3 regions of the Alcanivorax sp. MD8A genome follow, and region 2 is predicted to be linked to each of the others. Evidence: predicted binding sites of a transcription regulator. Region 2 holds the regulator's gene; each other region holds the start of a gene.

The links. The regulator sigma-54, encoded in region 2, starts transcription at its own class of promoters, with help from an activator protein. The targets are predictions, from matches to a motif close to TGGCACNNNNNTTGCTNT.
Region 1: a site for sigma-54 is predicted at 5,362-5,379, ahead of glnL (nitrogen regulation protein NR(II)). Genes of this name have one in related genera too.
Region 3: a site for sigma-54 is predicted at 2,261-2,278, ahead of atzF (allophanate hydrolase). Genes of this name have one in related genera too.

What each region holds. Positions count from the first base shown of each region.
Region 1 is NZ_AQOQ01000041.1:16,089-23,825, forward strand. Features, by position in the region: gene A15D_RS15370 (alpha-L-glutamate ligase-like protein) at 1-213, shown strand, start outside; gene A15D_RS15375 (metallophosphoesterase) at 217-1,164, opposite strand; gene A15D_RS15380 (tRNA (5-methylaminomethyl-2-thiouridylate)-methyltransferase) at 1,338-2,423, shown strand; gene A15D_RS15385 (sulfurtransferase TusA family protein) at 2,428-2,679, shown strand; gene glnA (glutamate--ammonia ligase) at 2,909-4,315, shown strand; gene A15D_RS15395 (DUF4124 domain-containing protein) at 4,519-5,247, shown strand; gene glnL (nitrogen regulation protein NR(II)) at 5,404-6,498, shown strand; gene glnG (nitrogen regulation protein NR(I)) at 6,533-7,737, shown strand, end outside.
Region 2 is NZ_AQOQ01000009.1:54,417-62,153, reverse strand. Features, by position in the region: gene A15D_RS06630 (HPr family phosphocarrier protein) at 1-170, opposite strand, end outside; gene rapZ (RNase adapter RapZ) at 171-1,028, opposite strand; gene ptsN (PTS IIA-like nitrogen regulatory protein PtsN) at 1,085-1,558, opposite strand; gene hpf (ribosome hibernation-promoting factor, HPF/YfiA family) at 1,574-1,873, opposite strand; gene A15D_RS06610 (RNA polymerase factor sigma-54) at 1,913-3,364, opposite strand; gene lptB (LPS export ABC transporter ATP-binding protein) at 3,627-4,352, opposite strand; gene lptA (lipopolysaccharide transport periplasmic protein LptA) at 4,349-4,885, opposite strand; gene lptC (LPS export ABC transporter periplasmic protein LptC) at 4,869-5,426, opposite strand; gene A15D_RS06590 (HAD family hydrolase) at 5,423-5,920, opposite strand; gene A15D_RS06585 (KpsF/GutQ family sugar-phosphate isomerase) at 5,920-6,888, opposite strand; gene A15D_RS06580 (phospholipid-binding protein MlaC) at 7,053-7,694, shown strand.
Region 3 is NZ_AQOQ01000016.1:70,978-78,714, reverse strand. Features, by position in the region: gene A15D_RS10265 (aldo/keto reductase) at 1-724, shown strand, start outside; gene A15D_RS10260 (hypothetical protein) at 745-1,077, shown strand; gene A15D_RS10255 (patatin family protein) at 1,156-2,007, opposite strand; gene atzF (allophanate hydrolase) at 2,321-4,114, shown strand; gene uca (urea carboxylase) at 4,114-7,737, shown strand.

The DNA.
Region 1 (7,737 bases), on a different contig from region 2:
CATGGCCCAATGATGCTCGAGCTTAATGCCCGCCCGGGGCTGAATATCCAGATTGCCATGGATGACGGTTTGCTGCGCCGCTGCCGGATTATCGAGGATCACCTTGAAACGGTGGGTGACAAGGACCTGCCGGCCGCTGAACGTATTGCATTTTCCAAGTCGAAATTTGCCGTCGCCGGCCCGGTGGCGGTGGAGCCTCAGGACCCTTCCTGATCGCTAGCGGATTCCCTGCCCATTCTGGTCGCCCTGCCACAGCAGGGTGATCAGCGGGTCCTGCGGATTGCCAAGAACACTGTAAAAACGGTAGTCGACACGCAGGCCGGTCTCGGTTTTTTCAAAATCCAGGGTAACCAGGCCGTGTGTGGCGCGGGTGAAGTGCTGTGCGTCACTGGCAGGACCGAGGTCGTTGTTGATGCTGGCGGAACCTGATATCAGTTGCCGGGTGTCCTGGTATTCTCCTTCATCGGACAAGATGTGGTCGTGGCCGCCGACCAGCAAGTCCAGATGCCCCACCAGTTTTTGTTTCAGTCCAATGTTGATCATTTCATGGGCGTTGCCGTGGGAGCCGGTACTGAACATGGGGTGGTGGGCAAACCCCAAACTGAATTGGCAGCCATACTCTTGGGCCATCTGCTGGCTGGCCGTGAGCCAGTTGATTTGCCGGTGAAAGTAATACCACTTTTCAAACCAGGTCGTCTCCAGACTGAATGCACAGGCATCTGGCCATTGCTCAAAGTAGTAAAAGTGGGGAAGGTGAATCAGAGGGTGGCGACGCGCCACCTCAAGCCAGGCGTTGCCGTTCTGTTTCCAGTCATGGTTACCCAGCACCAGATAGACGGGAATGCCGGCATCCAGCGCTGGCTGCAGGGGTGGCAAGAAGCGGCTGTCGATGAGCGGATCGTTGGCGTCGCGAATTCCGTCCGGATAGACCAGATCGCCCAGATAGCGGATTTGGTCGCAGCCCAGTGTCACCAGGGCCTGGCCGACGGCCAGGGAGGCCGGGTTGCCCCAGCCGCCATCGCCGATGGCGCACACCCGCTGTCCGGCCAGTGGTCGGTCATGCACAAGCCAGGGGCCGTGGGGGGTATGGAACCACCAGCCAAGGCCTGCGGCAGTCAGTGCCAGCACCGCAAGGAGGGCGGTACGGCGGAGCCAGCGTCTCATGCAGGACTCTCCGTAAACAGCATGTGGCGCAGGAGTGTGCCGTTGCAGGATGACATTCAAGTGACAGGCGGCACGGGGGATGGATGCGTGCAGGCCCCGCCATTGCTATACTTCGCCGCCCAATTTCCGAGCCAGGGCGGCACGCGGTGCGGCCCCCAGCACAGGTTTTTCACATGACTCAGGCAACCCAACCCATCAAGCGGCGCGCGATCGCGCTGGTGTCCGGCGGACTGGATTCCATGCTGGCCGTGAAGGTCATGCAGGAGCAGGGCATCGAAGTGGAAGGGGTGAACTTTTTCACCGGCTTCTGTGTGGAAGGGCATACTCATGCCATTCGCAAGAAGGACAAGGACAAGGAAAAGCGCAATAACTCCCTGTGGGTGGCCGAACAGCTTGGCATCAAGCTGCACATCATTGATATTTCCGAAGAGTACAAGGATGTGGTGCTGAACCCCAAGCACGGCTACGGCGCGAACCTGAACCCCTGTCTGGACTGCAAGATTTTCATGGTCAACCAGGCCACTCTGATGATCAACAAGGCGCGTGAATTCGCTGGCGATCGCGGTTTTGACTTCATTGTGACCGGCGAAGTGATTGGTCAGCGGCCCAAGAGCCAGCGTAAGGAAACCATGCCGATCATCAGTCAGGAGTCGGGAGCGGACGATCGTCTGTTGCGCCCGCTTTGTGCCAAGAACCTGCCGCCAACCTTGCCCGAGCGAGAGGGGTGGGTAAACCGCGATGAGCTGCACGATTTTTCCGGCCGAAACCGTAAGCCACAGATGGCGTTGGCGAAGAAGTTCGGACTGGATGATTTTGCCCAGCCAGCGGGAGGGTGCTGCTTCCTGACCGACGAATCCTATTCCAACAAGCTGTCAGACCTGTGGAAGGCCCGTAATGAGCGCCGCTACGAGCTTGATGACATCATGTTGCTGAAAGTGGGGCGCCACCTGCGGCCGAAACCCCACTACAAGTTGATCATCAGCCGTGAGGAGGGCGAGAATCGCTTTCTGGAAGGCTACCGTTATATGTTCTCCAGCATTACCACGGTAAGCTGCCCGGGGCCCCTGGCCTTGGTCGATGGCAACTTTGAATCTGACGAAGAGCTTGAGCAGGCTGCTGCCATTGTGGCCCGCTATTCCAAGGGCCGGGTGCTGGACGAGGTGACACTGGAAATTCGCCAGCCGGATGGTGTGGCTCGCCAGGTGACGGTAAAGCCGGCGCAGCCTGACGATGTATTGCCTGCCTGGAATGTGGGGTAGTGGTATGACTGATGTGATTCACGAGCTGGATACCCGTCGCCTGCTGTGCCCGATGCCGGTCATCAAAACGCAGAACAAGGTGCGTACCCTGTCGACAGGGGATTGCCTCAAGGTGGTCTGTACTGATCCGGGCGCGCTGAACGATATCCCTGCCTGGTGCCGGATTAACGGCCACGAAGTGTTGGAAGCCGCCGAGCAGGGTAATGAGTGTTTTGTGGTCTTGCGCGTCGGCGAGGACAATGGTGCACTATTTTAGTGCTGTGCGCGATTGTTGTGCACCATGGGTGTGCATGATGTTGGTGCATGGCCCTGTGGGCCCCTGACAATTGGGGGCTATGCGCTAAAAAAGGGCTGGCATGGTATTTGCCTCCCTATTGGCATTAGTGGCCCCTTGGCCGAGAATACCGGCTCTCTGTGTTGCTCCATGCCGGTGCAATATGTCGAGTCAGAGATAAACCCGCTGTTCCTTAGGAGGACGCACGACAATGTCTGAAAAGACCCTCAAGCTGATTAAAGAAAACGATGTGAAATGGGTGGACCTGCGCTTCACCGATAGCCGTGGTAAGGAGCAGCACGTTACTCTGCCAGTGGGTGAAATCGACGAAGATTTCTTCACCGACGGCAAGATGTTTGACGGTTCTTCCATCGCTGGCTGGAAAGGCATCAACGAGTCCGACATGGTGATGATGCCTGACGACTCTACTGCCGTTCTGGACCCGTTCACTGACGTGGCCACCCTGAACCTGCGTTGCGACATTCTCGAGCCGTCCACCATGACCGGTTATGAGCGTGACCCGCGTTCCGTTGCCAAGCGTGCTGAAGAGTACCTGAAGGCTACCGGTATCGCTGATACCGCCCTGTTCGGTCCTGAGCCGGAGTTTTTCGTATTTGATTCCGTGCAGTGGAAATCCGACATGCAGGGTTCCATGTACAACATTCACTCCGAAGAAGCGGCGTGGGTGTCCCACGAAGACTTCGAAGGTGGCAACATCGGTCACCGTCCGGGTGTGAAAGGTGGTTACTTCCCGGTTCCGCCGGTAGACAGCCTGCACGACCTGCGTGGTGCAATGTGTTCCGCCATGGAATCCATGGGCCTGAACATCGAAGTGCATCACCATGAAGTGGGTACTGCTGGCCAGTGTGAGATTGGTGTTGGCGCCAACACCCTGACCAACAAGGCTGACGAAGTTCAGATCCTCAAGTACTGCGTGCACAACGTGGCTCACGCCTACGGCAAAACCGCTACCTTTATGCCCAAGCCGCTGATCGGTGACAACGGCTCCGGTATGCACGTTCACGTATCCCTGGGTAAAGATGGCAAGAACCTGTTCGCTGGCGAAGGCTATGCTGGCCTGTCCGACGAGGCGCTGTACTTCATCGGCGGTATCATCAAGCACGCTCGCGCCCTGAATGCTTTCACCAACGGTTCTACCAACTCCTACAAGCGTCTGGTGCCCGGCTTCGAAGCCCCGGTAATGCTGGCCTACTCTGCCCGTAACCGTTCCGCTTCCATCCGTATTCCGTTCGTGAGCAGCGCCAAGGCGCGTCGTATCGAAGCACGCTTCCCTGATCCGTCTGCCAACCCTTACCTGTGCTTCGCCGCACTGCTGATGGCTGGTCTGGACGGCATCAAGAACAAGCTGCACCCTGGCGATGCCATGGACAAGGATCTGTACGATCTGCCGGCTGAAGAAGCAAAAGACATCCCGACCGTGGCTCATACCCTGACCATGGCGCTGGATTGCCTGGAAGCTGACATGGACTTCCTGACCGAAGGTGACGTGTTCACCAAGGACATGCTGGACGGCTACATCTCCCTGAAGCGTGGTGAGATTGAGCGTCTGAACATGACCCCGCATCCGGTTGAGTTCGACATGTACTACTCCTGCTAATCCCTCGGGATTGCAGTGAAAAAGCCCCCCGCTGGTCGGGGGCTTTTTTATGTCTGGCGGAGGGGGCAGGCCTCTGTTCCTGTTCTGTTGAGCGTGTTTGGGTCTGGTGCGGATCAAGCATTATCGCTGCAAACTGTGCATTTGCCCCTTTCCTGACGGCTTTGCACAGTGGAGAATCAGCAAGAGAGCCGATGGAGATAACGATGAAAACACAATGGAAGCTATTTGCCGGGTTGCTGCTTGCGATGGGGGCCGGTGGTCTGGGGGCTGCGGAAGCGGGAAGTGAGCCGGCAAGCGGGATTTATCGCTCAGTAGATGAAAATGGCAACGTAGTATTCACTGATCAGCGTCCGGAGAGCGGAGATGCGGAAGAGGTGAAATTGCGCGAAACCAATACGGTGCCGATCGAAAAGGTGGAGATCTCCGGCGAGGTGAAAACGGTCGGCGGAGAACAGTCCAAGGTGTTTGGCGGTTACCGTCATCTGGAGATCACATCGCCCGCAGCCGAAGCCACCATCCGCAACCCTGAGGGTGGGGTGCAGATCAGTGTAGACCTGCAGCCCGCTTTACAGGATGGCGATACGGTGGTGATTTTCGACAATGGGGTTCAGCAAACCGGGTTGGAGATTAATGCGCCTGAACGAGGCGTGCACGTGGTTATCGCCAAAGTGCTTGGGGAAGATGGCGAAGTCAAAATCGAGTCCGCGCCAGTGGAGTTTTATATTCACCAGTCCACTGCCTACGATTTTCGTCGTCGACCTGGCCTGGATCCTAATGGGGCGGCAGCGGATGTCGGGGGTGCGGCAGGTCGAGGCGGTGCTGCTGGCACTGGCGGTGCCGCCAGTACGGGCGGCGCGGCGGAGACCGGCGGTGCAGCCGGTCGCGCCAAAATGCCAACCCCTGTTGTACCTCGCCCCAATCTGCGCAACTAGCAGTGCACCTAAGTGGTGCATTCCAACTCCCCTTACCGATACACTCAGCAGAGCTGCCTGCGTTAGGGGCCCACATGACGGGTCTTAAACGGGCTTTCAGGGCTTCCCTTGAGGTGGCCTGATAATTGCTTGTGCCCTGTTATGGGCCAATAGTTGATGAGTGGTGTCGCCTTGCACAAACGGTTACTCGATCACCTGCGAACCGCGGTGGTCATGCTCGATAGTAAGTTACACGTGCGTTATCTGAATCCGGCAGCGGAAATGCTGCTCGCAACCAGTGCCGTACGGGCTATCGGTCAGCCGTTGCCTGATTACTTCTTTGACGATGAAGAGGCACGGTCTGCCCTGCAGCAGTGCATTCGTGACGAGCACCCCTTCACGCGCCGGGAGGCGCGATTGTCGGTTGCGCCGGGCAATGAGGTCACCGTGGATTATTCGGTCAGCCCCATCAATGAGCCAGGCCAGCCGTTGTGCCTCTTGTTGGAGCTTCAGGCGCTGGACCGGCTGCTGCGCATTACCCGCGAGGAAGCGCTGCTGCATGCCCATCAGGCAACGCGGGCGCTGGTACGAGGGGTGGCACACGAGATCAAGAATCCGTTGGGGGGGATTCGGGGCGCTGCACAGCTGCTGGAGCGTGCCCTGCCAGACCCGGAGCTGACCGAGTACACCAAGGTCATTATTGATGAGGCAGACCGCCTGCGCTCAGTGGCGGACCGGATGCTGGGGCCTCGCAAGCCTCCGGAGTTTCGCCCGGTCAATGTGCATGAGTGCCTTGAGCATGTACGCCAGTTGCTACTGGCTGAGCATCCCCAGGGCGTATCAATCTGGCGGGATTACGACATCAGCTTGCCGGATGTGGTGGCCGATCGGGATCAACTGATTCAGGTGTTGCTGAACCTGATCCGTAACGCCACCCAGGCGCTGCTGGAGTCGTCCACACCGCAGGCGCGCATCGTGATGCGCACCCGGGTGCTTCGCCAGTTCACGATCGGGGTGCTGAGGCACCGGCTGGTGTTACGCGTAGACATTATTGATAACGGGCCCGGCATCGACCCGGAAGTACAGGAAACCCTGTTCTATCCCATGGTCAGTGGCCGCGCCAGCGGCACGGGGTTGGGCCTTTCCATCGCCCAGTCGATCATCAGCCAGCATCATGGCCTGATCGAATGCGAAAGTGTGCCGGGTGAAACCGTATTCAGTCTTTTGTTGCCCATGGAGCAGCCGGAGCTGATTGAGACAGAAGAGTCATGAAAGACACAGACACGATCCCTGGGAGAAGCAGGTCATGAGCGAAAGTATTTGGGTTGTAGACGATGACCGCTCCATTCGTTGGGTGCTGGAAAAGGCGCTGAGTCAGGAAAACTACGCCGTCACCTGCTTTGAAGATGCCGATGAAGCGCTCAATACCCTGGAAAATGGCGGCCAGGAACCGGACGTCCTGATCAGTGATGTGCGCATGCCGGGTACCGATGGCCTGCGCATGCTCAAGATCCTGCAGCGCAAGAATCCGGATTTGCCGGTCATCATCATGACAGCGCATTCGGATCTGGACTCGGCAGTGGCGTCCTATCAGGGTGGGGCATTCGAATATCTGCCCAAACCTTTTGATGTGGACGAAGCGGTCGCATTGGTGCGCCGTGCGCTCAAGCACCGTGAAGAGTCTCGCGGCGAATTCCCGGCCGCGGTGGAAGAGGCACCTACCGAGATCATTGGCGAAGCGCCGGCCATGCAGGAAGTCTTCCGGGCGATTGGTCGTCTCAGTCATTCCAATGTGACTGTGCTGATCAATGGTCAGTCCGGTACCGGTAAGGAGCTGGTGGCCCGTGCCCTGCACCGCCATTCCATGCGCCGGGAGAAAAACTTCGTGGCGCTGAACATGGCGGCTATCCCCAAGGACCTGATCGAATCCGAATTGTTCGGCCATGAAAAAGGGGCCTTTACCGGTGCCAATAATCAACGGGTTGGTCGATTTGAGCAGGCCAATGGCGGCACGCTGTTCCTGGACGAAATCGGGGATATGCCGCTGGAAGCGCAGACCCGGTTGCTGCGGGTGCTACAGGAAAGTGAATTCTACCGCGTTGGTGGCACCACGCCGATTCATGTGGATGTGCGGATCATTGCGGCGACCCACCAGGATCTGGAAAAGCTGGTGAAAGAAGGCGACTTCCGTGAGGATTTGTTTCATCGCCTCAATGTGATTCGCATTCATATTCCCCGCCTGTCCGAGCGCCGTGAAGATATCCCGCGGCTGGCCAATTATTTTCTGCAGCGGGCGGCCAATGAGTTGGGTGTTGAGCCCAAGGTGCTGCACAAGGATACCGAAAAGTACCTGTCCACCCAGTCCTGGCAGGGGAATGTGCGTCAGCTGGAAAATACCTGCCGCTGGCTAACCGTGATGGCCTCTGGCCGCGAAGTATTGGTGGATGATCTGCCGCCAGAACTGCGCGAGAGCACGGTCAGCAAGGGTGGGGATGTTAGCGGTGACTGGCT
Region 2 (7,737 bases):
TTGGCTGCGCCTAGCATAAGAAGGCCCATGATGCTTTTTGCATCAATGCGGTTGCCCTTGTGTAGGACGTGAATAGCGCTGTCATAGCGGGAGGCGACGCTGACAACCTTGGCGGCAGCACGGGCGTGCAGGCCAAGCTTGTTGATCACATCCAGAGACTTTTCGATCATTCAACGGGATCCCAGTTCGCGGTGCCGGATCTGCAGGGTAATGCCTTGCTCGCGTAAACGCGTGGCAAGTTGTTCGGTCATGTACACGGAGCGGTGTTGGCCGCCGGTACAGCCGATAGCGACGGTGACATAGCTGCGATCACTATTGGCAAAGGCACTCAGCCATTTCTGAACAAAAGAGGCGATGTCATCCAGCATGTTGTGGCTGATGTCATGCTTTTGCAGAAAGTCGATCACCCCCTGGTCGCGCCCGGTCAACGGGCGCAGATCCGGATGCCAGTGGGGGTTGGGCAGGATGCGCACGTCAAAGACAAAGTCAGCGTCTGTGGGGAGGCCATTCTTGAAGCCGAACGACTCCACTTGCAGGGAGAGGGCGTTGCGGCGTTGGGCAACCCGCTCGCGCATCAGGGTGCGCAGGCTGTGTACTTCGTGATTGCTGCTATCGATGACCAGATCTGCCCGTTGACGAATATTGGCCAGCAGCTCTTTCTCGTGGGCAATGGCGTCTTCAAGGGCGCGTTGATCGGTGGCCAGCGGGTGGCGGCGGCGGGTGGCGCTGAATCGTTTTAACAGCGTGTTGTCGTCAGCATCCAGATAGATGATTTCGCTGCTGATCTGCTGCTGTTTCAGTGCATCAAGAATATTGTCGAAGGCGAGCAACTGGGCAGGCAGGTTTCGGGCATCAATGCCCACCGCCACATGTCCGATGGGGGCCTCCCCTTCGCTGAGTTGCTGCGCCAGCGTGGGCAGCATGCCTACGGGGAGGTTATCCACGCAATAGTAGCCCTGGTCTTCAAGGGCCTGAATCGCAGTAGATTTGCCGGACCCGGATCGTCCGCTAATGATGGTCAGTTTCATGATCGGGCTGCACGCAAGGCGTTGGGGTCATGGGCGGGTGAACTGGGTGCTTGTCGTCACGAGGCCAACCGCAGTTCCGCCTCGGATTCCACGGCGGTCAGGTACAGCTTGTGATTATCGCTGCTGACGCGCAGTTCATCCCTGTAGCTGTCGTCGTTGAAGAGACTGGCCAGATGGCTGAGTGTTTTCAGGTGCTGTTCCGGGTTGTCTTGTGGAACCAGCAACACAAACACCAGATCCACAGGGCGCCCGTCAACGGCGTCAAAATCAATGGGGGTGTCGAGTTTCAAGAGTAATCCGATGGCTTGTTCGCAATTGCCAAGCCGGCAGTGGGGAATGGCAATGCCTTCCCCGATGCCGGTGGAGCCCAGTTTTTCCCGGGCTACCAGCGCATCGAATACCTCCTGTTCCTTGAGGCTGTCACAGCCGGCCGCAGCCAGCTGTGCCACCTGATCCAGCAGCTGCTTCTTGCTGCTGGCCTGCACCCCGTTGTGGGTGCGTGCTTCGGTGAGAAGTTCGCGAACTCGCATAATGGTCGTTTCGGTTTAGTGGCCGTGTTTGTGGTTAACGGCCTTTTCCTTGTGTTTAAGAATCTGGCGATCGAGCTTGGCGGTCAGCTTGTCGATGGCCGCGTACATATCGTCGGCTTCAGCGGTGGCGAACAGGTCTGCCCCGGAGATATGGATCGTGGATTCTGCCTTGTGCGTCTTGGGTTCCGGGGAAAGGATCACCTGGACACTGGTGATCTGGTCGAAATGGCGCTCCAGGCGGGAGAATTTGTCGCCCACGTAGGTGCGCAAAGCATCGGTAACTTCCAGGTGATGACCGCTGATATTAATTTGCATGGCTGGCTCCTTTACCTGCTTATGGGCCGTCCCAGGCGCCTACACCAAACGCTTGCGGGCGCTGGATGACGGTATTCTCATCGCCTCACGATACTTGGCGACGGTCCGGCGCGCCACGTTGATCCCCTGCTCGTTCAGCAAGCTGGCTAGCTTGTTGTCGCTGAGCGGCTTGCGAGGGTTCTCGGCGGCGACCAGCTTCTTAATAATGGCACGAATAGCGGTGGAGGAACACTCACCTCCGCCATCTGTTCCTACGTGACTGGAAAAGAAATATTTCAGCTCAAAGACGCCGCGGGGTGTGGTCATGTACTTCTGGTTGGTGACCCGACTGATGGTCGATTCATGCATCTCGACGGCGTCAGCAATATCGGCCAGTACCAGGGGTTTCATGGCCTCTTCGCCGTAGTCGAAGAAATCCTGCTGCACTTCAACAATGCGGGTGGCGACTTTTAGCAGGGTGTCGTGGCGGCTTTGCAGGCTCTTGATGAACCATTTGGCCTCCTGAACACAGTTTTTCAGGTATTGACCGTCCTCACCGCTGGTCTTGCGGGCGATGGCAGCGTATTGCTGCTGCAGGTTGACCTTGGGGAGGATGTCGTCGTTGAGGCTGACGTGCCAGCGACCCTGGTGCTGGCGGACGATGACATCCGGCACCGCATAATCGACCTGGCTTTCACCGATTTGCTCACCGGGGGCTGGATCCAGGGTACGGATCAGGGACAGGGCATCCAGCAGTTCCTGTTCGGAGAGCTGTAGAACCTTGCGCAACGCGGCGTAGTCGTGTTTTTCCAGTAGCTCAAGGTGGTCCAGCAGAGCCAGCGCAAACGGCAGGAAGGGAGTGTCGGATTCCAGCTGACGCAGCTGCACACCCAGGCAGTCCGCCAGATTAATGCTGGCGACGCCGACCGGATCAAATTGCTGCAGGCGGTGCTGAACGGCCAGCACTTCGTCGGCTTCGATGGGTTCATCGTCTGGCAGCCCTTCCTGGACATTCATCATGGCGACAATGTCATCGATGCTCACGGTCATGTAGCCGCGATCATCCAGGGATTCAATTATGGTGGTGGCGATGAGTCGGTCCACATCGCTCATGGGAGTCAGGTTCAGCTGCCAGTGCAAGTGGTCATGCAGATTGCCGGAAACAGTGTGCCGTTGCTGCCAGTCGTCGGCGTCATCCGGCAGAGAAGCAGAGGCGCTGCTTTGGCCTGAGTAGACGTCATCCCACTCGGTGTCGACACCGGGTTCACCGTCGACAAACTCTTCCAGAGCGTCATCACGCTCTGCGTCCATGTCCTGACGTTCCTCGTCATGTTCAGGCAGGGCGTCGTCGCCAAAGTCGTCAGCCAGTTCCAGCAGGGGATTGCTTTCAACCGCCTGCTGGATCTCCTGCCTGAGATCCAGCGTGGACAGCTGCAGCAGGCGAATTGCCTGCTGCAGCTGAGGCGTCATGGTCAGCTGTTGGCCGATTTGTAGTTGTAGTGTGGGCTTCATACTGCTCGGATTGGTGTGGTCCCCAAAAACCCGAGAATAACAGCTTCAAACTCTCTCTAGCAATAATTGTGCCAGTGGTTGTTGTGTGGTAGGAGCCTGAAGAGTTAACAGTGAATAGTGCGCGGGCTGGTTTGCTGCTTTTTTCGGGTGTTGATGGCCGCGGCCGGGGGCTTGGCGCGGCTTCTGGCGTTCGGAAAACCCCGGGACTATTCCGCGCCGCTGTTAGCCTATTCACTGTTAACTGTTCACTCACCCCTGGCTCTTACAGCCTAAAGTCCGCCCCCAGATACACATCCCGAACCTGCTGGTTCGAGAGGATGGTGTCGGCGTCGCCGGAGGCAATGATGTGGCCGGCGCTGACGATGTAGGCGGTGTCGCAGATGTCCAGGGTTTCGCGCACGTTGTGGTCGGTGATCAACACCCCGATGCCGCGCTCCTTCAACTGACGAATGATGCTCTTGATATCGTTGACCGAGATGGGGTCGACCCCGGCGAAGGGCTCATCCAGCAGGATGAAATCCGGGTCGGTGGCCAGGCCGCGGGCGATTTCGGCCCGACGGCGCTCACCGCCGGACAGGCTCATGCCGAGCGAATCGCGGATATGGGTGATGTGGAATTCCTTGAGCAGGTTTTCCATGCGTTCATGGCGTTCCTGCTTGCTCAGTTCCTTGCGGGTTTCCAGAATGGCCATGATGTTCTCTTCCACCGTCAGGCGGCGAAAAATGCTGGCTTCCTGGGGCAAGTACCCGATGCCACGTTTGGCGCGGCCGTGCATGGGCAGGTGGGTGATGTCGCCATCATTGATTTCGATGCGGCCGGCATCGGCTTCCACCAGCCCGACAATCATGTAGAAGCAGGTGGTCTTGCCTGCCCCATTGGGGCCGAGCAGGCCGACGATCTGGCCAGCTTCCACATCCAGGGAAACATCTTCGATAACCCGGCGACCTTTGTAGCTTTTGGCCAGGTGGTGAGCGCGCAAATGTGTCATGGGGATCCGGACTCCGATCCGGAGGCATCGGCCTCGTCATTCTGTTTTTGCTGGTTGCCCGGGACCTGGTTTTCGGCCGGGATGACCAGGCGCACGCGTTGGTCGCCTTCACTACTGGCATCGACCCGCTTGGAATCGAGACTGTATTCCACCTTGGCCCCTTCAAAGGTATTGCCCTGATGCTCGATAAAGGCGTCGCCGGTCAGGACCAGGCTGCGGGCCTTGATATCGTAGACCAGATTGTTGGCGTGGGCAGACAGGCTGTTGCCCTCTGACAGTCGTACCGGGTTGCCGCTGGCTTCTACCCGAACCAGTTCGCCATTGCGGGTGAACAGGCGCATTTCTTCGGCCAGCATTTTGCGTTCCCCCTGCAGCAATTCCACGTCGCCGCGATACAAGCCTGTGCCTGCGTCTTGTTCAAAGCGGCCGCTGTCAGCAGTCACGGAAATGGGTTCTTCTGCCGGGGCTGCCAGGGACGGCGAGGCTGCATGAAGCAGCAGGCCGCCCAGAACCAGACTACGAAGCCGGGGCATCAAATTCACTCTTTACTCCTTGCTCAAGGGACAGAATGCCCTTGTCCAGGTCTGCCTCCAGGGCGCCAGCATGGGTCTGGCCATTCTCGAAGCGCAGCTCCACTTCACCTGGTGACGTGGCAATATTTTCTTCGCTGTTAAAGCGCAGTTCCTGCGTGTCCAGTTCGATTTTCTGTTGCGGGTTGCGTGCTTTTACGTCGCCGGCAAAGATGATCATGTCGCCGTTGTTCTGCACGGTGCCGTCGGCCCCGGTAATCGTCCAGCTGCCTTTGTCGTTGCTCATTTCCAGCGCCGGGTTTTTCATTTCAGTGAGAGGGTTGTGATCGTACTGCACCAGGTCATCTGCTGTCAGGTGGTACTGCAGTTGGCCATCCTTCTCACTGAAGGCCCGAGCGGTCACTCCAGTGGCGAGAATGGCGGGTGCCGTTTCGACGGCAAGGTCCTGACCTGGAAGCGAGTCGTCCCATTCGTGCAGCGTCATCAGCATCACCAGTCCCAATAGCAGGATCCCAGTGGCGCTCAGCAGCCCCTGACGTTTCATTGCGCGCCTCGTTGCAGCAGGATGGCGTCGCAGATTTCACGCACGGCGCCTTCGCCGCCACGGCGCGCAGTGTGGTGGTCGGCTGCCTGAAGTGCGCAATCGTGTGCGTTGGCAGGGGCAAAGCTCAGGCGCGCCCATTCCAGCGCGCTAACGTCCGGTTCATCGTCACCGGCATAGCCGGTCTCGGAGGGATCAACGCCCAGCTCTGCCGCCAGGGTTTGCAGGGCAACGCCCTTGTCCTCTCGGCCCTGGATAACGTGCTGGATGCCCAGGTCGGCGGCCCGCTTGGCCACCATCGGAGTGTTGCGGCCGGTAATGATGGCCAGCGTGACACCGCTGGCGGCCAGTTTCTTGAGACCGTGGCCATCCAGTGTGTTGAAGACTTTCAGGGCTTCGCCGTCAGGGGTGAAGTAGATGCGGCCGTCGGTCATGACGCCATCTACATCAAAGGCCATTAGCCGCAGGTTCTGGGCATCAATGGAGGAAATCAGCATTACACCACTCCAGCTCGTAGCAGGTCCTGCATGTTAAAGGCGCCCACTGGTTGCCGCTGGGCATTGCATACCACCAGCCCGTTGATTTTACGGGTTTCCATGATTTGCAGGGCTTCAGCGGCCAGGTGGCCGGGTTCAATCGTAATCGGGTCGGTAATCATCACGTCAGCGATCGTGGCGCTACGGATATCGATGTCCCTGTCCAGCATGCGGCGCAGGTCACCGTCGGTAAAGATGCCGGCGAGGGTGCCGTCCGGGTGCGTGATGGCGGTCATGCCAAGACCCTTGCGGGTCATTTCCAATAGAGCTTCTGTGAGCGCGGTGGTGGAGCTGACCTGCGGGAAGTCTTCACCGGAGTGCATGATGTCATCCACTTTCAGAAGCAGTCGGCGCCCCAGGCTGCCTCCGGGGTGGCTGAGCGCAAAATCCTCGGCGGTGAAGCCCCGGGCTTCCAGCAGGGCAATAGCCAGCGCATCACCCATGGCGAGGGCGGCGGTGGTGGAAGACGTTGGCGCCAGGTTGTGTGGGCAGGCTTCTTCGGTCACGGCTACCGTCAGGTGCACATTGGACAGTTGCGCCAGGGAGGATTGCGGTCTGCCGGTCATGCCGATCAGTTGCGTGCCTTTGCGCTTGATGACCGGCAGGATGGCCAGTACTTCGGCCGTTTCGCCCGAGTTGGACAGGGCAAGGACCACGTCGTCCTGGGTGATCATGCCCAGGTCGCCATGGGAAGCTTCGCCAGGGTGGACAAAAAATGCCGGGGTGCCGGTGCTGGCAAGGGTGGCGGCGAGTTTGCCGCCCACGTGGCCACTTTTGCCCATGCCGGTGACAATGACGCGACCACGGGCCTGAAGCATCAGATCGCAGGCGGTGGCAAAGTCGTCGTCGAGGCTTTCCCTCAGGGCATCGACGGCGCGGGCTTCGATATCCAGTACCCGCTGGCCGACAGCAATGTGGTCGTGACTCATGCAATCTCCTTGGTTGCGGCGATTATACATGTTGCAACGCGTTGATCGGAAATCTGTTTCTTTTGGAACTGCTCGGAGCGTTTCGACTCCAAAGGAGGAAGGATGGTTCTGGACAGCGCGGCCGGAACACCGTAAAACCGCCCGACTGTCACAGGGAGTTTACTATGCAAATGCGTCACTATTACCGAACAGGCCTGGCACTGGTGCTGATGATGTTGGCGGTGCTGGGGCGTGCCGAAGCGGATCCTCGCCAAGTGGTAGAGGATGCCGTCGAACGCATGACATCCCGTATTGAAGCTGAGCGTGCGCAGCTGGAAGCCAATCCGGAGAAGGCCCGGCAGCTGGTGCGCGAAGAACTGGCGGATATGGTGGATTTCAAGCGCATCACGCGGATGGTGATGGGGGACTACTTTGGGCCCTCATCCAAGGAGCAGAAATACCGGTTTCTGGACGTGTTCAAGAACAGCCTGATCAATACCTATGCCTCGGGCATTACCCTCTATGATGGCCAGAAGATCAGTACCTTGCCCATGGAAGACGGTGACCGTCGCGGCGATTACGCCCGCGTACGCATGGAAATCCGGACCAACTCGGGCAAGACCATACCAATTTACTACACCCTGTTCCTGCGCGATGACCAGTGGAAGGTAATCAATGTGTACGTGAATGGCCTGGACCTGGCGGATACCTTCAAGAGCCAGTTTGCCCAAGGCATGCAGCAGTACAACGATATCGACAAGGTGATCGATAACTGGTCGGCGGATACCAATATCGACACCGGCCTGAAGGACGAAGCCAAGGGCTGACTCCGGCCGTGCCGTGGCAAGCTCGCCGCGGCTCGCGTATTAT
Region 3 (7,737 bases), on a different contig from region 2:
AAAAATTGGCCGCGACAAGGGCGTGAAATACCCCAACGGCTTCACCATCCCCGATGATCGCGCCGTCGTCGAACTGCTGGCCCAGGCACGCGATCTGGGGATCAACCTGATCGACACCGCCCCCGCCTATGGCCACAGCGAACAACGACTCGGCCAGCTCATGAGCCAGCGACAAGAATGGATCATCGTCACCAAAGTGGGCGAGGAATTTGATAACGACAGCGGTGCCAGCCATTTTGATTTTTCCCCCGAGCATGTTCGCCGCTCGGTGGAACGCAGCCTGACACGATTGAAAACCGATTATCTCGATTGTGTGCTGGTACATTCAGATGGCAATGACCTGGCCATCATCGAGCAAGGGACCCTGGATGCCCTCAACGATCTCAAAAAGGCGGGTCTGATTCGCGCCACTGGCATGTCCACCAAAACCGTGGAAGGGGGCCTCGCCACCCTGCAGCATGCCGACATCGCCATGGTCACTTACAACCTGAGCCATCACGACGAAGTACCGGTCATTGAGCAGGCCGCCGCCGACCTGAAAGGCATCCTGATCAAGAAAGCCTTTGCCAGTGGCCATCTGGATGACAATATTGCGGACCCGGTGCAGGAAAGCCTGAACCAGATCCTTGGCACCGCTGGTGTCAGCAGTATCATTGCCGGCACCATCAACCCAAGGCACTTGCAGGAAAATGTGGCCAAAGCGCGCCAGGCCTGCCAGCCATAACAACAACGGAATAGCCTGAAATGCGCCTTACCTTGATCTTTCTGCTGACGGCCACCAGCCTGCTTGCCAGAGCCGATGACATCCTGATTCTTCGTGACGCGCCTCAGGGTTGCGAAGAAAGGGGCGAGGTGTCGGTATCGTCCGGCAGCAAGATGCAGGGCATGCTGTTCAGCGACGAAACCATCGACAACAACGTGAAGAAAAAACTGCGCAAGGCGATTAAAAAAGCCGACGGCAACCGTGGCGTGGTAAAAGACCGCCGTGAATTCATGATGGAAAGCCAGTTCCGCGGTATCGAACACATCGAGCTCGATGCATGGGTGTGGCACTGCGAAGAGAAAGACGCCTCGTAGTCGCCATCAACATCTCTCCAGGCCTGACAGGACACGCTTTCTTGCCTTGTCAGGCCATCCCCCCTTGTGGGCGCCGCATTAACCGCTGGATGCAGACGGTATCTCCACCCCCAGGGCCTGCAACCCGGCCCAGTGCCCCTGCTGATAGCCCTGTTCCAGTTTCCGGGCATTGGTCGTCAGACGGTTCACCGGGAAATGTTCATCCGGTGCAATCACAGTGATCCGGCAGTCCGCCGGTGGGTTGGCAATAAACGCCAGCGAGGCATTGTAAACGTCAGTGCGTTTGACCATGGCGTCGTACAGGGCAGGCATATCTTTTACCCACGGTTTGATCAGCGGCGTCAGAGCGCTGGGTTTCTTGCGATATCCCTGATGCCGGGACAGCACCACCGTAATATCCCGCGCCCCTTGCTCGTAGGCCCATTGCACCGGAATGGAATCCGCCAGACCGCCATCGGTCATGGGCTGCCCGGCCACTTCCGGAAACGCCCGATAGGCAAAGGGGATGGAACAGGACGCAGTCATGATGTCGTCCAGGTTGTCGGGGCTGGCCTGGAAATAACGGGGGGTGCCATCTTCCACCGACGTAGCCACCACCCACAGAGGCACTCGGCCCTGCCAGTGCTGCTCCAGATGCAAGGGCACCTCGAGGCGAGACTGATGCCATAACCAGTGCACATCACATAGATGCCCCCCGCTCATGAACCGCTGCCAGTTAATAAAATCGGGACGGCAAGCATGGTCGGTAATGATTCTTCGGCTGCGTCCCAGATCACCGGCAAGGTACCCGATCAGATTGGTGGAGCCGGCCGACACCCCCACTGCAAAATCGAAATCCCGATAATCCTTTTCCAGAAACGCATCCAGCACCCCCGCCGCAAAAATGCCGCGCATGGCACCACCTTCTACCACCAACGCTCGTTGTGACATCGCTTTCCTCCACTGGGGAAATCAGTGAATACCCCGTAACCACAATGGCAAAGCCGCCAACGTTGCGGAAATAGATCCTTGCTGTCCCTGCCATCGGCATTGCTGATGCCAGACGCCGGCCCACCCGGGCTGCACCGATTCAGCGCAACCGCTTCATGTTGGCGCACCCAGTATTGGCAGAGGCCACCGCCGTACTCAATCCCACCCCCATTAACTATTGTAAAAACAGACAATTACCAACGACCGCCGCATCTGGCACTCGCCTTGCACAAGAACGCATACCAACTTGTATACAAACAGGTGTGCTAACGAAATGATCGGCTGGACTCTCCAACAATGGCAGGCGGCCTACCGCAGCGGGGACCTCACCCCGGTGCAGGCCATGAAACAACTGGCGATGCATCTGCATGACAGCGAGCGCGCCCTGTGGATTCATCTGCTGGACGAGTCTTCCCTGGTTGCCCAGGCCGGCGCCCTCACCGATCCCTCCCTGCCCCTGTATGGCATTCCCTTTGCGGTGAAAGACAATATTGATGTGGCGGGCATTCCGACTACCGCAGCCTGCCCCGCGTTTGCCTACACCCCCGAAGAAGACGCCACCGTTGTGCGCCTGCTACGCGAGGCCGGCGCCATCGTGGTAGGCAAGACCAATCTGGACCAGTTCGCCACCGGCCTGGTGGGCGTCCGCTCGCCCTATGGTGAAGTCCCCAATCCGTTCAACCCGGACTATGTCAGTGGCGGCTCCAGTTCCGGCTCCGGCACAGCCGTAAGCCTGGGACTGGTACCTTTCGCCCTGGGTACCGACACCGCCGGTTCTGGCCGCGTCCCGGCATCGTTCACCAATACGGTGGGGCTAAAACCCACCCGTGGCGCCATCAGCACCAAAGGGGTTGTTCCCGCCTGCCGGACACTCGATTGCGTAAGCGTCTTTGCCCTGAATGTCGATGACGCGCAGACCATCTACGAGATTGCCGGGCAATTCGATGAACACGATGCCTACAGCCGTCCAGCTCCGGCACGGCAAGCCAGCGGATTGCCGGCGCGGCCGAAACTGGGCATTCCCAACGTCTTGCCCTGGTTCGGTGACGCGCAGGCCAAAGCCCTGTGGGAACAACAGCTGGAAAGTATTCAGGCCATAGCCGATCTGGTGCCGCTGGATACCATGGTGCTGGAAGATGCGGCAGCGCTGCTTTACCAGGGGCCGTGGGTGGCTGAACGCTTCACCGTCACAGAGTCACTGCTGCAGACTCAGCCAGACGCCGTCCTGCCTGTGATCCGCAACATCCTTGAGCCCGCCGCCGACCTGAAGGCTGCCGACAGCTTCCGGGCCCAATACCAGCTGGCCGAACTGAAACGCGAAGCCGACGCCTTGCTGTCCCAGGTAGATGCCCTGCTGCTGCCGACCACACCGGGCATCTATACCCGGGCAGCAGTCAGTGATGACCCCATTACCCTGAACAGCCAGCTTGGCACCTGGACCAATTTTGTGAATCTACTGGACCTGTGCGCGCTGGCCCTGCCCGGTGGATTCCGGGCTGACGGTCTGCCCGCCGGCGTGACTCTCGTTGGCGACGCCTGGCAGGACCATGCCCTGGCAGAATTCGGCCGCCGCTGGCAGCAACATCAGCCCTGGCAAGCCGGCGCTACCGGTCAGGCATTACCCGCCCCCGCCCACCGCGCCGCCAACAATGACGGCAGTGATTTCATTACTGTGGCAGTGGTCGGTGCCCATCTCACCGGCATGCCCCTTAACAGCCAGCTCACCGAACGCAACGCCGTGCTGCTGGAAGCCACCCATACCGCACCCCGCTACCGGCTGTATGCCCTAGCCAACACCGTGCCCCCCAAACCCGGGCTGATCCGTAACCCGAAAGACGGCGGCGACAGCATTCCCATCGAACTGTGGCAAATGCCCGTCGAACACTTCGGCAGTTTTGTCGGGCTGATACCGGCACCGCTCGGCATTGGCAGCCTGGAAACCGTCGATGGCCGCTGGGTAAAAGGCTTTATCTGTGAACCGTGGGCCATCGATGACGCCACCGACATTACCGCGCTGGGAGGCTGGAGAAACTACATTGCCAAACTGAAACAAGAGGGAGCTCTTTGATGTTGAAGAAAGTGCTGATCGCCAATCGGGGTGAAATCGCCGTACGAATTTGCCGTACCCTGAAGCAGATGGGCATTGCCTCCGTAGCCGTCTATTCCGACGCGGACCGCAACAGTCAGCACGTCAGCGCCGCCGATGAAGCGGTGGCGCTGGGCGGTCAAACCGCCGCAGAGAGCTACCTGAAAACCGACCTGATTCTGAAAGCGGCCCTCGATACTGGTGCCGATGCGATCATCCCCGGCTACGGCTTCCTGTCAGAAAATGCCGAGTTCGCCGAAGCCTGTGAAGCCAACGGCATCGCGTTCGCCGGCCCGACCCCGGCCCAGCTTCGCAACTTCGGGCTCAAGCATGAAGCCCGTGCCCTGGCAGAAAAAGCCGGAGTGCCTCTGGCCCCCGGCACCGACCTGCTGCAAAGCCTGGATGAGGCCAGACAGGCGGCCAGCGATATCGGCTACCCGGTCATGCTGAAGAGCACCGCCGGCGGCGGCGGTATCGGTCTGTCACGGTGCAACAACGAGGCCGAACTGGTCTGCGCCTATGAATCCGTGAAACGCCTTGGCGAAAGTTTTTTCTCCGATAGCGGGGTATTCATCGAGCGCTTTGTGGCCCGGGCGCGCCATGTGGAAGTACAGATTTTTGGCGACGGCGAAGGCACCGTGTTGGCGCTGGGGGAACGCGAGTGCTCCCTGCAACGGCGCAACCAGAAAGTGGTAGAAGAAACCCCCGCCCCCAATCTTCCCCAGGCCACCCGCGAAAAACTTCATGCCAGCGCCGTACGACTCGGTCAGTCCGTTAAGTATCGCTCCGCGGGCACCGTGGAATACATCTATGACGACGAGCGCGACGAATTCTATTTCCTGGAAGTGAACACCCGCTTGCAGGTGGAGCATGGCGTCACCGAATCCGTCTTCAACGTGGACCTGGTGCAGTGGATGGTGGAACTGGCGGGCGGCCAACGCCCCCCGCTAAACGAAAGCTACATCAGCCAGGGCGCCTCCATGGAAGTGCGTATCTACGCAGAAGACGCCCTGAAAGATTTCCAGCCCAGCCCCGGTGAACTGACCGAAGTCTTTTTCCCGGACAACATTCGACTGGACGGCTGGGTCGACACCGGCACCGTGGTCAGCCCGCACTACGACCCGATGATTGCCAAGGTAATCGTGCACGGTGCCGACCGCACTGATGCACTGGCTAAAATGCAGGATGCACTGGCACACACCCGACTGTCCGGTATCGCCACCAACCTGGATTACCTGCGCCAGATCCTGCGCGACGAAAACGTGATCGCCGGCAAGGTCTCCACCCGTTACCTGGAAACCTTCCACTACGCCCCGACCGCGTTCGAAATTGAGGACCCCGGCACCTACACCACGGTGCAGGATTACCCCGGCCGTGACGGCTACTGGGATATCGGCGTTCCGCCTTCCGGCCCCATGGACGATTTTGCTTTTCGGCTGGCCAACCGCATCGTCGGCAACCATCCCTCCGCAGCAGGACTGGAAGCGACCCTGTGCGGCCCCTCACTGACCTTTCATTGTGACACCGTGATTGCCCTGACCGGCGCAGACTGCGAGGCCCAACTGGACGGCCAGCCCGTTGCCCTGTGGCAGCCAATCACGGTCAACGCCGGGCAAACCCTGACCACCGGCAAGGTCACCTCTGGCTGCCGCAGCTACATCGCCATTCGCAACGGCATTGATGTACCCGATTATCTCGGCAGCAAATCCACCTTTGTCCTGGGTCAGTTTGGCGGCCACGGAGGACGCACCCTGCGCAAGGGAGACGTCCTCTCCATCTGCCAACCTCGGCTCGCAGGTTGCCCCACCCCGGCGCCAGTGGCCGAGCCTCACGGTGCGGAAGTCTCACTGATTCCGGACTACCCGCAGCAGTGGGACATCAAGGTACTCTACGGCCCCCACGGTGCCCCCGACTTTTTTACCCAAGACGCCATCGACGAGTTCTTTGCTGCAGACTGGCAGGTGCACTACAACTCCAATCGCCTCGGCATTCGCCTGGTCGGCCCCAAGCCCAGCTGGACCCGGACTGACGGTGGTGAGGCCGGGCTGCATCCCTCCAATGTCCACGACAACGAATACGCCATCGGCTCCATTAACTTCACCGGGGATTTCCCCGTCATTCTTACCAAGGATGGCCCCAGCCTCGGCGGGTTTGTCTGTCCGGTCACCATTGCCAAGGCCGAACTGTGGAAAGTGGGCCAGCTGAAACCCGGCGACAGCATTCGCTTTTCGCCCATCAGCTTTGCCGAAGCCAGAGCCATGGAGGAAGCCCAGGATGCCTCCATCGACAACCTTGGCTGCATCCCGGTGATTCATCCCCAGGTGAGCTCCGAAGACCATGCCTTTACCTCGCACACCATGCTGGCGGAACAAGACGCCGACGGGGATGCGCCTCGCATTGTCTATCGGCAAGCCGGCGACAAGTACATCCTGATCGAATACGGCGACAACGTGCTCGATCTGGCCCTGCGCATGCGTGTCCACGCCCTGATGGAAAACCTCAAGGCGACACCGGTGTCAGGCATCCTGGAATTGTCCCCGGGGGTGCGCAGCCTGCAGGTGCATTACGACTCCCGCCTGATTACCCAGAGAGACCTGGTCAACACCTTGCTGGAGCGGGAAAACCGCCTCGGCAGCATGGATGACATGGTGGTCACCTCGCGGGTGTTGCACCTGCCCATGGCATTCGAAGACAGCGCCACCCTGGATGCGGTGACCCGCTATCAGGAAACCATTCGCAGCGAAGCGCCCTGGCTGCCCAACAATGTGGAATTCATTCGTCGTATCAACGGTCTCGATTCCATCGATCAGGTTCGCGACACCCTGTTCAACGCCAGCTATCTGGTGATGGGGCTGGGCGACGTGTATCTGGGCGCCCCCTGTGCCGTGCCCATTGATCCACGCCATCGTCTGATGACCTCCAAGTACAACCCGGCACGCACCTACACCGCCGAAGGCACCGTGGGCATCGGCGGGGTGTACATGTGCATCTACGGCATGGACTCCCCGGGTGGTTACCAGCTGGTGGGCCGCACCCTGCCGATCTGGAACAAACACCTGAAAAATCCGCAATTCGCCAACGACGAACCCTGGCTGCTCAAGTTCTTTGATCAGGTCCGTTATTACCCGGTCAGCGAAGCGCAACTCGACGAAATGCGAGACGCTTTCCGCCATGGGCATCTGCAGATCGACATCACCGAAGAACCCTTCAGTCTTGCCGAACATCGCCAGTTCCTCGCCGACAATGCCGACAGCATTGCCCGCTTCACCGAGCAACGGGATGCCGCCTACCGTGAGGAAGTGGCGCGCTGGCAGAACGAAGACGCCGCCATCGCCTCCGCCATGCTCGGTAGCAAAACGGACATTGGCGAAGTCAACGGGCACCTGATCAGCGCGGAAATCAGCGGCAATGTCTGGAAGCTGCTGGTGGACGAAGGAGCCCAGGTCACCGAAGGGCAACCGGTGGTGGTGGTGGAAGCGATGAAGATGGAATTCGAAATCCTCGCCAATGCCAGCGGCAAGGTTACCGGCCTGCATTGCCAGCCCGGCGCCATCATCAATGCCGGCGATCCAGTACTGGTGATCGATACCGAGGCGGTTGCCTGA